Regions from separate parts of the Clostridium sp. 001 genome, predicted to be linked through region 2. Evidence: a T-box and tRNA genes for the amino acid it is inferred to sense, from the RefSeq annotation. Region 2 holds a T-box; the other holds one or more tRNA genes.
What was found. The T-box of region 2 lies ahead of B5S50_RS10140 (glycine--tRNA ligase). A T-box ahead of a tRNA ligase gene usually reads a tRNA of that ligase, here a tRNA-Gly.
Positions count from the first base shown of each region.

Region 1: it encodes a tRNA-Gly, which carries the amino acid that the T-box ahead of B5S50_RS10140 (glycine--tRNA ligase) is inferred to sense. The anticodon was not compared.

Region 1 is NZ_CP020473.1:1,476,179-1,484,011, reverse strand. It holds gene B5S50_RS06680 (pyridoxal phosphate-dependent aminotransferase) at 1-987, opposite strand, end outside; gene B5S50_RS06675 (L,D-transpeptidase family protein) at 1,115-1,777, shown strand; tRNA gene B5S50_RS06670 (tRNA-Cys) at 1,917-1,990, opposite strand; tRNA gene B5S50_RS06665 (tRNA-Gly) at 1,996-2,070, opposite strand; tRNA gene B5S50_RS06660 (tRNA-Phe) at 2,083-2,158, opposite strand; tRNA gene B5S50_RS06655 (tRNA-Val) at 2,222-2,297, opposite strand; gene ytxC (putative sporulation protein YtxC) at 2,542-3,441, shown strand; gene thrS (threonine--tRNA ligase) at 4,280-6,193, shown strand; ribosomal protein L20 leader region at 6,240-6,370, shown strand; gene infC (translation initiation factor IF-3) at 6,393-6,914, shown strand; gene rpmI (50S ribosomal protein L35) at 6,934-7,131, shown strand; gene rplT (50S ribosomal protein L20) at 7,160-7,519, shown strand; gene B5S50_RS06625 (RNA methyltransferase) at 7,598-7,833, shown strand, end outside.
Region 2 is NZ_CP020473.1:2,191,221-2,199,053, reverse strand. It holds gene B5S50_RS10160 (hypothetical protein) at 1-736, shown strand, start outside; gene greA (transcription elongation factor GreA) at 916-1,395, shown strand; gene lysS (lysine--tRNA ligase) at 1,412-2,923, shown strand; tRNA gene B5S50_RS10145 (tRNA-Asn) at 3,054-3,128, shown strand; T-box leader at 3,211-3,379, shown strand; gene B5S50_RS10140 (glycine--tRNA ligase) at 3,465-4,856, shown strand; gene murD (UDP-N-acetylmuramoyl-L-alanine--D-glutamate ligase) at 5,306-6,682, shown strand; rRNA gene B5S50_RS10130 (16S ribosomal RNA) at 7,259-7,833, shown strand, end outside.

The DNA of each region.
Region 1 (7,833 bases), 720 kb from region 2:
ATCATTGCTGTTCATGCCAAATTTTTTTATTGATGGAAATATGTAAAAAGCACCTTTGGGTAGGTTTACCTCGAATCCCAAGGATTTTAACCTGTTGAAAACATAATCTCTTCTTTCCATAAATTTAGACTTCATGTAGTTTACATCTTCCATACAGCTTTTTAAACCTTCATAAGCTCCCCATTGAGAAATGGAAGGAGCACAGGATACATTGTATTGGTGCACTTTTATTATCTCATTCATAAAGTATGTGTTTGCACATACATAGCCTATTCTAAGACCTGTCATTGAGAACATTTTGGAAAAACCACCTATTAAAATAACTTTATCCTTTATTTCCTTGTATTGTGCAATAGAGTAATAATTTTTTTCAAAGCATAATGAAGCATATATTTCGTCACTTAACACTAATACATCATTTGCTTTCAGTAAATTAAATAAATTAGTACTGTCTTCTTTAGACAAAATAGCACCTGTTGGATTACAAGGATAGGAGAGAACTATTAATTTAGGATTTTCTTTCTCTAATATTTTTTTTAAACTGTCAAAATTAATAGAAAAGTCATCGTTTAAACTGTAGTTTAGTACACTTCCACCTAAAATTTTTACACAGCTTTCATAAGCAGGATAGGCAGGGGTTGGTATCAATACTTTATCACCTGTATTTACAAGAGTTGCAAATACATCCATTAAAGCTTCGCTTCCGCCTATGGTAATGCAGGTTTCTTCTGCAGTATAATGTATGTTTAAATTTGCAAGATATTTTGATATTTCTTCTCGGAGCTCTATAATTCCAGCATTTGAGGTATATCCGGTTTTATTTTCTTCAATAGACTGTATCATGGCTGCCTTAATTTTTTTAGGTACATTAAAATCAGGCTGACCTAAGGTTAAAGATATGGCATCCGGGTAGTTAACTAACTTGTTATAAAATTTTCTAATACCTGAAAGTTCTATAGAACTAATATTTTTTGATATACTATTCAAATTTTCACTTCCAATCTATATATTTATTTATTTGAATTGTACTCTAATTCATAAAATTATTCCACTTTTTATATATACGTATATTTTCATTATGAAATAAAACACTAGTAAAGTGGAGGTGTAATTTTTGAGAAAAATATCTTTTGTATTATTGTTAATTTTGTTTTTCCCTAATGCATCGATAATTAGAGCTAAGGAATCCAAGAAAAACCTTGGAATACTGGTAGATATTACAGAAGAAATGCTGTATCTTATTGATAAAGATAAAAACACAATTATAAGAAAATATCCTGTGGCTAGCGGTAAATCTGAAACACCTTCACCTATAGGAACTTGGAAGGTTGTCAGTATGGCTTCTTGGAGCGGAGGCTTTGGCACAAGATGGATAGGATTAAATGTCCCCTGGGGTAAATTTGGAATACATGGTACAAATAAACCGCATAGTATAGGAGGTCAGGCTTCTCATGGATGTATAAGAATGCTTAACAGCGATGTAGAAGATTTATATAATTACGTTTATTATGGTATGATTGTAGCTGTTTATGGCGGTCCGTATGGCCCCTTTGGAAAAGAATTGAGAATATTAACCCCTGGAGTTCGGGGAGCAGATGTGTATGAAATACAGAGAATGTTAAAAGATGCGGGATACTACTGTGGAAGTATGGATGGTATCTATGGAGAGAGTATGAAAAAATGTGTGATGAAATTTAGAAGGGATAATAAACTTCCGGAAAGCCATGATGTGGATAAGAATTTTTATAAAAAGCTTAGAATAATGTTGATGGACTAATTTCCACAATAATAGCTACTATTGCATAGGCTTATTATTTGTGATATATTTTGTGCACCATAAGTAATTGACTTTTAGCTGTATTACAATACTCTTCATACAATAAAAAAAGCAGTCCATTGAATAGACTACTTTTTTATGGAGGCGCCATCCAGATTTGAACTGGAGATAAAGGTTTTGCAGACCTCTGCCTTACCACTTGGCTATAGCGCCATTATTGGAGCGGAAGACGAGATTCGAACTCGCGACGTTCACCTTGGCAAGGTGACGCTCTACCACTGAGCCACTCCCGCATATTTTAAATCTGGTGGCCAGACCAGGAATCGAACCAGGGACACGAGGATTTTCAGTCCTCTGCTCTACCGACTGAGCTATCTGGCCAAAGACAATACATTATCTCGAATATTTATAAACTACACTCTAAAGAAGTAATAGTATATAAATTGGTGGGCACAACAGGGCTCGAACCTGTGACCCTCTGCTTGTAAGGCAGATGCTCTCCCAGCTGAGCTATGCGCCCTTACGACAATATTGTCACAACAGTTAATATTATATCTTGGTATATGTATATTGTCAATACTTGTGCATTAAATATTTGTAATAATTTTATCTAATGGCTGCCTACTATAATATTCCCACTAAATAAGATTCATTGATAAATTAATTGGGTATTTCTGGAGAATTTAGCTGTCGATATTTGACAATAGAAATTTGAATATAGATTTATTTTAGACACATACTATTTTGGAAGGGAGTGTTGAGAGGTGCTGTTATTGACTATGGTATATAGTAAAGAAAGAGAGTGTATAATCCAGGGAATAAGAGATTTAAAAGAATATTTTAAAAATAAGAATGTGCTCATTGGAATATATGAAAATATTGAAAAAGGTACTCACTTCCTTAAGGTGTTTTGTGATGGTGAAATTAACAATAAACTTATGAATATATTTAATATGTGTGTTTCAAATATAATTTACAATATATTGGTAGATGAATTTTATGAAAAAGATGCTATGCTTTTTTTATCAGATACGTATTTCTTTTTAAAATATGAAGATTTAGAGAAAATTGGAGAAAAGAGCATGGAAGTATTAAAGGGAAGAAGCACAATTATAGATGAAAATTCCATTTACTGTATAAATAAGAAAAACGATATCTTGGATAAAATATCAGATTGTATGGCTGAAAATAAGGAAATAAACGTAGATGGTTTTATAACTTTTAGAAAAAAAGAAATTTTCAATGATTTAGAGGTCATAGTTGATAAAGTAGTTGAAAAATATATGGTAGAAAAAGAATACGATGAATTTATAAAACTTTTAAAGTATTTTGTGGATATCCAAGAGAGCAAAATAGATTATGTAAATATAATTATTGATAATGATGGAAGCTATATTATAAAAAATAAAAAAGGAGAAGAAATAACAGATAATTTTTTTAGAGATTTAACGGAATTAAGATATGGTAGTGATACTCATTCTGATGATATTTTAATAAGTGCACTTATAACTAATTCACCTGAAAAAGTAGTTATTCACTGTGTGGAAAATTGTAAAAATACAGAACTTATTGATACTATTAAAAAAGTGTTTACGCATAAAGTACAATTTTGTAACAATTGCAGTATCTGCAAGACTATAAAAAATAGTTTAAATAGGGTGTAGATATTTTTAATTAATAGTTAATAATGAAGAATTAATAGTTAATGTGGATTTTTTCGTTACACTACAAAAAATCTTTAATTAAGATTTTCACCACTAGTTTTGCTAAAGCAAAACATTACTAAGAACTGACTTATATAAATTTAAAGATTTTTTGTGATAGCTAAAAATCATCCTTTACTATTAATTTTTCATTATTAATTCTTAACTTGCGAAGCTTTGCTTCGCATTATTTTTATATTAACTCAAAATTTCATATATGCGAAAGTTAATATTCAGAGTATGATTTAATTTTTTATGTAGAAGTCTTCGTATGCTATAGAATTGGACAACTATTGAATAAAAAAATTTACATTCTTATATTGACATACCCCTTGTAGAATAATATAATAAGCTCAAATAGGATAAAGACCATGAAAAGGAAAAGTAAGTAAATCAATTACCTTAAGAGAGAAGGATTTTAAGCTGAAATATCCTTTAGGCAAGATTTATTGAATACCACCTTTGAGTTGCATACTGAAATTAAGTAAGTATTTCCCGCTAATCTGCGTTATGGATTCAAAGATAATAGCATATTGCTTTTAATTTTTTAATTAAAGCAGTCAGTTTAATATTATAAGTAATTGTGAAAAAAGTTTTAATTTACATCTAGTGTGTGTAGTGCATTTTTTTTGCAGTATATTTATTTGTTTTATAAAAGATTAATGCTATTAATTTGGGTGGAACCGTGATAATACTCGCCCCATTTTGTGGGAGAGTTTTTTTATTGCTTAATTTTAAGTTTCAAGTACTGTTTGAAGGTAAATTCAGTATAAAACTAATTATATAAGGAGGAGTAAATATGATAAAGATAATCTTAAAAGATGGTAAAGAACTTGAAGTAGAAAAAGGATTAAAAGTAGCTGATATTGCAGCAAAATTAAGCACTTCACTTGGTAAAAAGGCTCTAGGAGCTAAAATAAATGGTAAAGTAGAAGAACTTAACAAGGAAATTAATGAAGATTGTAAACTTGAAATTTTGACATTTGAAGATGAAGATGGAAAAAAGATATTGAGACATACTGGATCTCACATACTTGCACAAGCAATTAAAAGATTGTATCCAGAAGTGAAATTGGCTATAGGACCTTCTATAGATGATGGATTTTACTATGATATGGATGCTGATTTTTCATTTACACCGGAATTGCTTGAAAAAATTGAAGGTGAGATGAATAAGATAATAAAAGAAAATGAAAAATTGGAGAGATTTGAACTTCCAAGAGATGAAGCTATAAAATTAATGGAAGAAAAGAATGAGCCTTATAAAGTTCAGCTTATAAAAGATTTGCCTGAAGATGAAGTTATATCTTTTTATAAACAGGGAGATTTTGTAGATTTATGTGCAGGACCTCATGTACCATCAACAGGTAAAGTTAAAGTTGTAAAACTTCTTTCGATTGCAGGAGCTTATTGGAGAGGAAATGAAAAGAACAAAATGCTCCAGAGAATATATGGTACTGCCTTTGAAAAAAAGAATGACCTTAAAGATTATTTAACAATGATGGAAGAGGCTAAAAAGAGAGATCATAGAAAGCTTGGAAAGGAACTTGATCTTTTCAGCATACATGAAGAAGGACCTGGATTCCCATTTTTCCATCCAAAGGGAATGATCATAAGAAATGAACTTCAAAATTACTGGAGACAAGTTCACCACAAAGCAGGATATGATGAGATAATGACTCCTATTATATTAAATGAAGAATTGTGGCATCAATCAGGACATTGGGATCATTATAAAGAAAATATGTATTTTACAAAAATAGATGATGAAGATTATGCTATAAAGCCAATGAACTGCCCTGGTTCTATACTTGTTTATAAGAACAAAATACACTCTTATAGAGACCTTCCTATAAGATATGGTGAAATGGGAATTGTTCATAGACATGAAAAATCTGGAGCTCTTCATGGACTCATGAGGGTAAGATGCTTTACTCAAGATGATGCTCACATATTTATGACTAAAGATAATATGAAAGATGAAATAGTAAAGGTAATAAAACTTATAGACAGTTTCTATAAAGTATTTAAATTTGAGTATTTCGTTGAATTATCAACAAGACCTGAAGATTCTATGGGAAGTGATGAAGACTGGGAAGCTGCAACTGAAGGACTTAAAGATGCATTAAAAGCAGTAGGACTTGATTATAAAGTAAATGAAGGAGATGGAGCTTTCTACGGACCTAAGATAGATTTCCACTTAAAAGATTCCATAGGAAGAACTTGGCAGTGTGGAACTGTTCAATTGGATTTCCAGATGCCAGAAAGATTTGATTTAACTTATGTTGGAGCAGATGGGGAAAAGCACAGACCAGTTATGGTTCACAGAGTTGTATTTGGATCTATAGAAAGATTTATAGGAATTTTGATAGAGAACTACGCAGGAGCATTTCCAGCTTGGCTTGCACCAGTACAAGTTGAAGTAATGAATATTACTGATGCTCAAGATGACTACGTAAATGAAGTAGTTGAAAAGTTAAAAGAAAATGATATAAGAGTAGAATCAGATATGAGAAATGAGAAGATAGGATATAAGATAAGAGAAGCTCAAATGCAGAAAGTTCCTTATATGATTGTACTAGGAGAAAAAGAAATGAAAGATAAAACTATATCTGTAAGAAGTAGAAAAGGCGGAGATATGGGAACTATGGCACTAGATGACTTCATTTCAAAACTTAAAGATGAAATAGATAAAAAAATAAGCGATATATAATTAAAATTATATATTGACTATAAGCTATAACAATAGTATAATATAACTCGTTAAGAAGAAACTAGCCGTTTCTCACCTTACGGCACAGCCAGTAAGGTTATGAAGATTTCTTAATTAAAAGGATTCTTTATTATTGATGTATTCAAAGGACGGCGGTAGCTGTCCTTTTTTATATGCTTTGTTAAATTCCACCTAGGAGGTGAAAATCATTAATAAAAGTTTTCTTATAAATCAGGATATAGTAGAAAAAGAACTAAGAGTTATTTCAGATGATGGAAGTCAAATGGGAATTATATCATCAAAAGAAGCATTAAGACTTGCAGAAGAAAAGGAATTGGATTTGGTTATGATATCTCCAAATGCAAAGCCACCGGTTTGTAAAATTATGAATTATGGGAAATTTATGTATGAGCAGGTTAAAAAAGATAAAGAGGCTAGAAAAAAACAGAAAGTTGTTAATATAAAAGAAGTTAGATTTAGCCCTAAAATAGAAGAACATGATATTTCCATTAAAGCTAAAAATGCAAGAAAATTTTTACTTGCAGGAGATAAAGTTAAAGTTACTGTAAGATTTAGAGGAAGGGAAGCTGATTATTCCTTTATAGGTAAAAAAATTTTAGATATATTTCATTCTAAACTTCAGGATGTTTGTGTAATAGAAAGGCAACCTAAGCTTGAAGGAAGAAACATGATAATGTTTTTATCAGCAAAGAAAGCATAATTGAGAGGAGGAATTTATTATGCCAAAAATGAAAACTAAAAGAAGTGTAGCAAAAAGATTTAAGATTACAGGAACTGGTAAGTTAAAGAGATCAAAAGCTTTTAAAAGTCATATACTTACAAAGAAAAGTGCAAAAACTAAAAGAAATTTAAGAAAAGCAGGACTTGTTTCAGAAACTCAAGAAAAAATCATGAAAAAATTAATGCCTTACGTATAATTGAAGGATTCTAAAAGGAGGTTTTACTATGGCAAGAGTAAAAAGAGCAGTGAACGCTCGTAAACATCATAAAAAAATATTAAAGCTTGCAAAAGGTTATTATGGCGGAAAAAGTAGATTATTTAGAACTGCTAATGAAACAGTTTTAAGGGCTCTAAGATATTCATATATAGGAAGAAGATTAAAGAAGAGGGACTTTAGAAAGTTATGGATAGCTAGAATAAATGCTGCAACTAGAATGAATGGACTTTCATATTCCAAGTTTATAAATGGAATAAAGACTGCAGGCATTAATATGAATAGAAAGATGCTTTCAGAAATAGCTATAAATGATCCTAAAGGATTTACTGAATTAGTTGAAGTAGCTAAAAAACAATTAAATGCATAATATTATATTACATAAGGAGTACAGCATAATTTTGCTGTACTTTTTTATAGGCAAATTATCATAATAAGGTGGACTATTATGGATATAATTAAAAGTAAAGATAATGCACATATAAAAGAAGTAAAAAAGTTAAAGGAAAAGAAATACAGGGTTCAGGAGGGCAAGTTTTTAATAGAAGGCTTTAGGTTTGTAAGAGAGGCGCTTTATTCTGATTTCAAAATATCTTCAATTTTTCTAAGCAATGATTTTACAGATAAGTGGAGAAAATTTTTGTTAAAAGAGAATTTTGAGTGCAATTTTCCTGTGTATCTTAT
Region 2 (7,833 bases):
GCTAAAATTGAAGGAAGAAATCTTTATAAAAGAGCTAAAATTAGAAATAAAAAATGTTAAATTTCCGCCAAATATTAATATAGAGTCTTATAATAGTAACATCCTAAGAGCAAAAAAGATATCAGGTATAAGAGATATGGAACTAGCCCCTAAAGTATATAGATATTTAGATTATAATTTATACAATAAATTTCAAAGGGAGCTAATGGCTTTTAGTATTATAAAGAGTTTGAAAGTTATACTTAGGATTAAGAAAAAAAGTATAAGACATAGTTGTATAGTTGTTTATGATGCTTCAGAGAAAATTTTATTTGATACCATATGCTATTTAGCTAGAGAAGCTAAAGACATAATATTACTTTCTAAAGATATTATGAAAACTAAGGGTATTGGACAATATATTATTGCTAATTATGGAATAACTCCTATAATTACATCTGATATGAAATTTTCTTTTGAAAGTGCAGACTTTGTAATAAGTTCTAAGAATGTCACTGTAAAGAGTGATGCATATGTATGGTATATAGATAATAGTTATATACCCAGTGATAGAGGCGTAATAGTAAACGATGTTAGTTATAAAGTTCCATGGAATTGTAAGTACAATGGAGTATCTTTTGAACTTTTAGGGTCTATACTTTGTCAAATGAATGAAAAAAATGTGGAAAAATCTTTATCCTATAATGGCATATTTCTTGATAAAATAAAATTTAATGAGGATATGCTGGTTTTATAATCTAGAGGAAATTGTAATATGAAAATTCAATTTTCAAAATGTTGACATTATAATAGTGCTGTTTTATAATTACTTAAATAATAATTAGTATGAGTAAAAATGAGTAAAAGTGAGCACGTTGATGGCTAATAGGGTTATCTATAAGAATTTTAGATAAATTGTTAAAAGGGGATAGTTAAATGAGTGGATCAAAAAAATATGTAATGACCTATGAAGGTATAACAAAACTTGAGGATGAATTAGAATATTTAAAAACAGCTAAAAGAAGAGAAATTATGGAAAAAATTAAAGTAGCACTTTCTTTTGGAGATTTAAGTGAAAATTCAGAGTATGATAGTGCTAAAAATGAACAAGCATTTGTAGAAGGAAGAATAGTACAACTTGAAAATATGCTAAAAAATGCTACTATAGTAGATGAAGAAGAAATTCCGCCAGGAGTAGTAGGCATAGGATCTATTGTAAAAGTTAAGGATTATGATTTTAATGAAGAAGTAGAATATTTGATTGTAGGGTCTGCAGAAGCGGATCCAATTAACAATAAAATATCCAATGAATCTCCAGTAGGTAAGGGGCTTGTAGGTAAAAAAGCTGGGGATGTAGTTGAAGTACAGGTTCCAGATGGAGTTAGTAAGTATGAGATACTCAGTATAAGAAGATAATTGGAGGGTAACATTGATGTCAAAAGACGAAAAGAAATTACATGCACTAGAAGAAAAGTCTAATGAGCTCATTAGGGAGAGGCTGCAAAAATTTGAAGACCTTAAAGAAGCAGGAAAAGATCCCTTTGACGTATATAAAGTAGAGAGGACACATACTTCAAAAGAAGTAAAGGACAACTACGATACTTTAGAAGGTAAAGATGTAACTGTAGCAGGAAGGCTTATTTCGAAAAGAGTTCATGGAAAAGCTGGATTTTCCGATTTATATGATAGATATGGAAAGATACAGTTATATATAAGGATAAACGATGTAGGTGAAGAGAAATTAAAAGAGTACAAATCCTATGATATTGGTGATATTTTATCTGTAACTGGTAGAGTGTTTAAAACTAAGACAGAAGAAATATCAATTCATATTACAGATTTTGAACTGGTAGCTAAGTCTCTCAAACCGCTTCCAGAAAAATGGCATGGATTAAAAGATCCAGATTTGAGATATAGGCAGAGATATGTGGATTTAATAATAAACAGTGACGTTAGAGATACTTTCTTGAAGAGAACTGCCATAATAAAGTCAATAAGAGAATTCCTAGATAACAAGGACTACATAGAAGTGGAGACTCCAATACTTTCGTCAATAGCTGGAGGAGCTGCAGCAAAACCTTTTACAACCCATCATAATGCACTTGATATAGATATGTATTTGAGAATTGCTACAGAACTATATCTTAAAAGACTTATAGTTGGTGGTTTTGAAAAAGTATATGAAATAGGTAAATGTTTTAGAAATGAAGGTATGGATATAAGGCACAATCCGGAATATACATCGATTGAATTATATGAAGCTTTTGCAGATTATAACGATATGATGGAAATTACTGAAAATATGATAGCCTATGTATGTGAGAAAGTCCTTGGTACTACAAAGGTAGTTTATGAAGATACAGAAATAGACTTTAAGCCACCATGGAATAGAATTACTATGGTAGAGGCAGTTAAAAAATTTGCAAATGTGGATTTTGATGAAGTGAAAGATGATGAGGAAGCTAGAGAAATTGCTAAAGAAAAACATATTGAATTAAAGAAGGAATTGAAGGATTGTTCAAAGGGTGATATATTGGATGCTATGTTTGAAGAGTTTTGTGAAGAACAATTCATTCAACCTACTTTTGTAATGGATTATCCTGTAGAAATATCACCTCTTACTAAAAAGAAAAGAGGAAATCCTAAATTTACGGAAAGATTTGAAGGATTTATATTTGGAAGAGAAATATGTAATGCATATTCGGAACTAAATGATCCTATAGTGCAGAGAGAAAGATTTATGCAGCAGCTAAAAGAAAGAGAACTAGGTGATGATGAGGCATATATGATGGATGAAGATTTCTTAAATGCACTTGAGATAGGCATGCCTCCAACTGGAGGTTTGGGAATAGGGGTAGATAGACTTGTAATGTTCCTTACGAATGCCACTTCAATAAGGGATGTTATATTATTTCCTACAATGAAGCCAAATCAACAGCAGTAAGTATGTAACTTGTTTGAAGACCTAAGGAAATTTCAGTTAAAATCCATAGGTCTTCAAAATGTTTTTACATAAAAAATAAAAAAATGTTGCATTTTTAAAATCCCATGATATAATATTATATGTAAGTTATTCCGTGGTAGCTCAATGGTTGAGCATTCGGCTGTTAACCGAAGGGTTGGAGGTTCGAGCCCTCTCCACGGAGCCATTTCATTTTTTGTAATATTTAAAGACTTGTTATTTACATTTAAAGATAATAGGATAAAATGAAAACTATATAGAAAAAATTAATATATGCTGTGATAAAGAATAGTATTAATGTAAATCTCTACAGAGAAGTTGTGGATGGTGTAAACAACTGGGATTTTATTTATGAAGGAACTTTTGAGCTAACTATGTATTTAAAGATGAGCTTGTGCTAAAAAGGGTGGAACCGCGGAAATAAAATTCGTCCCTTATGTGGCAGGTTCTTTTTTTATATTTGAAAATCCAAATTTAATGTTTAATAATAAGTAATGAATTAAAATAGAAAGGGGAAAAAATAATGTCTTTTGAAAAAACTATGGATAAAGTAGTAGCTTTAGCTAAAAGTAGAGGATTTGTATATCCTGGGTCGGATATATATGGAGGTCTTGCTAATACATGGGATTATGGACCTGTTGGAGTGGAGCTAAAAAATAATGTAAAGAAAGTTTGGTGGCAAAAGTTTGTTCATGAAAGTGAACATAATGTAGGAATAGATTGTGCCATACTTATGAATAATGAAGTTTGGGTAGCTTCAGGTCATGTGGGAAACTTTTCTGATCCACTTATGGATTGTAAAGAATGTAAGGCTAGGTTTAGAGCTGATAAATTGGTAGAAGAACATATGACAGCACAGGGAGTAGAAAAGGCTAGTGCTGATGGATGGAGCAATGAAAAACTAAAGAAATACATAGATGACAACAATATTGTTTGTCCTAGCTGTGGAAAGAAAAATTTTACCGATATCAGACAATTTAATCTTATGTTCAAAACATTTCAAGGAGTTACAGAGGATTCAAAATCAGAAATATATCTGAGGCCTGAAACTGCACAGGGGATATTTGTAAATTTTAAAAATGTTCAAAGAACAAGTAGAAAAAAGATACCTTTTGGAATAGCACAAATAGGTAAATCCTTTAGGAATGAAATAACTCCAGGAAACTTTACTTTTAGAACTAGAGAATTTGAACAGATGGAACTTGAATTTTTCTGTAAACCGGGAACTGATTTAGAATGGCATGATTATTGGAAAAAGTATTGCTGGAATTTCTTATTGAGTCTTGGAATAAAAGAAGAAAATATAAGATTTAGAGATCATGATAAGGAAGAACTTTCTCATTATAGTAAGGCCACTTCTGATATTGAATATTTATTTCCATTTGGATGGGGCGAGCTTTGGGGTGTAGCAGATAGAACGGATTATGATTTAAAACAGCATCAAGAGCATTCTGGTAAGGATATGACTTATTTAGATACGATAACTAAGGAAAAATATATACCATACTGCATAGAACCTTCTGTAGGAGCTGATAGAGCTGTACTTGCATTTTTAGTTGATGCATATGATGAAGAAGAATTAGAAGGAGGAGATGTGAGAACAGTACTACATTTTCACCCTGCTATAGCTCCATTTAAAGCAGCTATCTTACCTCTTAGTAAAAAATTATCAGAAAAAGCTTTAGAAGTATACAACATTTTAAGAAAAGATTTTAATGTGGAGTACGATGATGCAGGAAGTATAGGTAAGAGATATAGAAGAGAAGATGAAATTGGAACGCCTTATTGTATAACAGTAGATTTTGATACAATGGATGACAATACTGTTACTGTAAGAGATAGGGATACCATGGAGCAGTTTAGAATAAAAATAGAAGAATTATCGTCATTTATGCAAGAAAAAGTACAGTTTTAGTAAAAAGGTGTCATATAAATTTGAGAAAATTTATATGACACCTTTTGTTATTCCGCGGTTATTTATCCAGGATAGCATTCCTCTAAATTTTTTTATTAAAAAAATTTACCGAATCAAAAGATCCGGTAAATTAGGGTTTAATCATGGGGATATGTTATATGTTTAATTAAAACTTGGGGAATTATATTAATGTTTCCTTACGGCACAAACATAGTATAACATAACACAATAATAATTTTCAATAGAGTCATATAAAGTCATTAAATTAAATATTTTCTCACAATTTAGATTTTAATAGCATATTAGGGCGAACAAACTAAATGTTGGTTAAGATCTATATGGGTGGAGTTATCTTAGTATGATATATCTACTTCATACAAATTTATAGAAAATTATGTTATGATATAAGCGTGATTATAATTAGCAGATTTATTTTTGGAGGTTTTTTAATGAAGGAAGATTTTGATAACTTTAAAAAGTTTATAAAAAATAAAAAGACGGCAGTAGTTGGAATAGGAATAAGTAACAGACCTTTAATTAATTTTTTATTGGGACTAGGTGCACAGGTAAGTGCTTTTGATAAAAAAGATGAAGGGGAACTTGGTGAAGTTGCCAAGAAATTAAAAAAGCGAGGAGTGGGTTTAGTATTAGGCAAAAATTATCTCGAACATTTAGATAATTTTGATGTAATATTTAAGACTCCTTCTATGAGAATAGATAGTCCTGCACTTGTAAAAGCTAAACAAAATGGGGCATATGTAACTTCAGAAATGGAAGAGTTTATTAAATATTGTCCTGCTAAGATATATGGAGTAACTGGCAGTGATGGAAAAACTACAACTACTACACTTATATATAATATGTTAAAGGAACAGGGATATAAAAGTTGGGTTGGGGGAAATATAGGCACCCCATTATTTTCTAGGATAGAGGAAATAAGTCCTAAGGATAAGGTGGTTCTTGAACTTTCAAGCTTTCAACTTATGGGCATGGATGTATCACCGGAAGTAGCTGTGATCACTAATATAAGTCCAAACCATCTTGATATTCACAAGGATATGGAAGAGTATGTGAATGCAAAAAAAAGTATATTTAAGTATCAAGGAAACCAGGATATGGTCATTTTTAATAGAGATAATGAGTGTACTAATGCTATGGTAAAAGAAGCTAAAGGAAAAGTAAGACAGTTTAGTATTGAAGAAGAATTAACTTCTGGTGGATATTTAAAGGGAGACATTTTATGTATTGATGGGAAAAAAGTATGCAAGATAAGTGAAGTTAAACTTAGAGGAATGCATAATGTTGCAAATTTGCTTACTGCATTTTCTGCAATTAAAGAGGATGTTTCTGTAGATAATATGAGAAAAGTTGCTACTACATTTGAGGGAGTAGAGCATAGGTGTGAATTTGTAAGAGAATTAGATGGAGTTAAATATTATAATGATTCTATTGCGTCTAGTCCTACAAGAACATTGGCAGGATTGAGAGCTTTTGAGAAACCTGTAATATTAATAGCAGGTGGATATGATAAAAAGATACCTTTTGATGTTTTGGCAGAGGAAGGATATTTAAAAATAAAAACTCTAATACTTATGGGGGCTACAAAAGATAAAATTAAAAAATCATTTGAGAAACTTAAGTGTGAAAAAGGAATTGATGTGCCTATAGTAGAGGTAGATTCATTAATAGATGCAGTAAATTCTGCTAGAAAATTATCAAGTAGTGGTGATATTGTGACTTTTTCACCTGCATGTGCTAGCTTTGACATGTTTCCTAATTTTGAAGTTAGGGGTAATGCGTTTAAGAATATAATAAATAATTTTTAAAATATATGAGAAGAGAAGTTGTTTTAAAGAAGCAATTTCTCTTTTTTTGCCAAATTTATTATAATAACGTTTCCTCGTGTATCGGTATGTGAATATTAAAGATTTTTATAGAAATTTATAGTATTATTTAGATAAATGATGCATATAATATATAAGTATGTAAAAGAAAATTGTAGGTATGGTATTATATCAACTGTTGTCACGTAAATAAGTCACACAGTTTCTTAGAAATAAATTAAAAAAATGTGTTGACAAAGAAAAAAATACATGATAAACTATAAAAGCTGTCGAAGTAAGACGGCAAAATGATCCTTGAAAATTAAACAGAGGAAGATATAAGTATAACTTATTTAGAATAAACCAGCAATTCTTTTGAGCTGCGAGAGCAGCTAAAAAAGTAATTTCGTAATTTGGTGTATTACATTTAGTAATATACTAAAATCAATAATAACGAGTAGTTCAAGGAAAGCCTTGAGCGAGGAGCGGAGTTTACTTAAGTAAATGAGCACCACAGCGAAAGGTTTGACGCAGAAATGCGAAGTTAGTATTGATTTTCTATAGAGCCATATAAACTTTTAAATTAAGAGTTTGATCCTGGCTCAGGACGAACGCTGGCGGCGTGCTTAACACATGCAAGTCGAGCGATGAAGCTCCTTCGGGAGTGGATTAGCGGCGGACGGGTGAGTAACACGTGGGTAACCTACCTCAAAGAGGGGGATAGCCTCCCGAAAGGGAGATTAATACCGCATAATAATCAGTTTTCACATGGAGATTGATTTAAAGGAGTAATCCGCTTTGAGATGGACCCGCGGCGCATTAGCTAGTTGGTAGGGTAACGGCCTACCAAGGCGACGATGCGTAGCCGACCTGAGAGGGTGATCGGCCACATTGGAACTGAGAGACGGTCCAGACTCCTACGGGAGGCAGCAGTGGGGAATATTGCACAATGGGCGAAAGCCTGATGCAGCAACGCCGCGTGAGTGAAGAAGGTTTTCGGATTGTAAAGCTCTGTCTTTGGGGACGATAATGACGGTACCCAAGGAGGAAGCCACGGCTAACTACGTGCCAGCAGCCGCGGTAATACGTAGGTGGCGAGCGTTGTCCGGAATTACTGGGCGTAAAGAGTGCGTAGGCGGATATTTAAGTGAGAT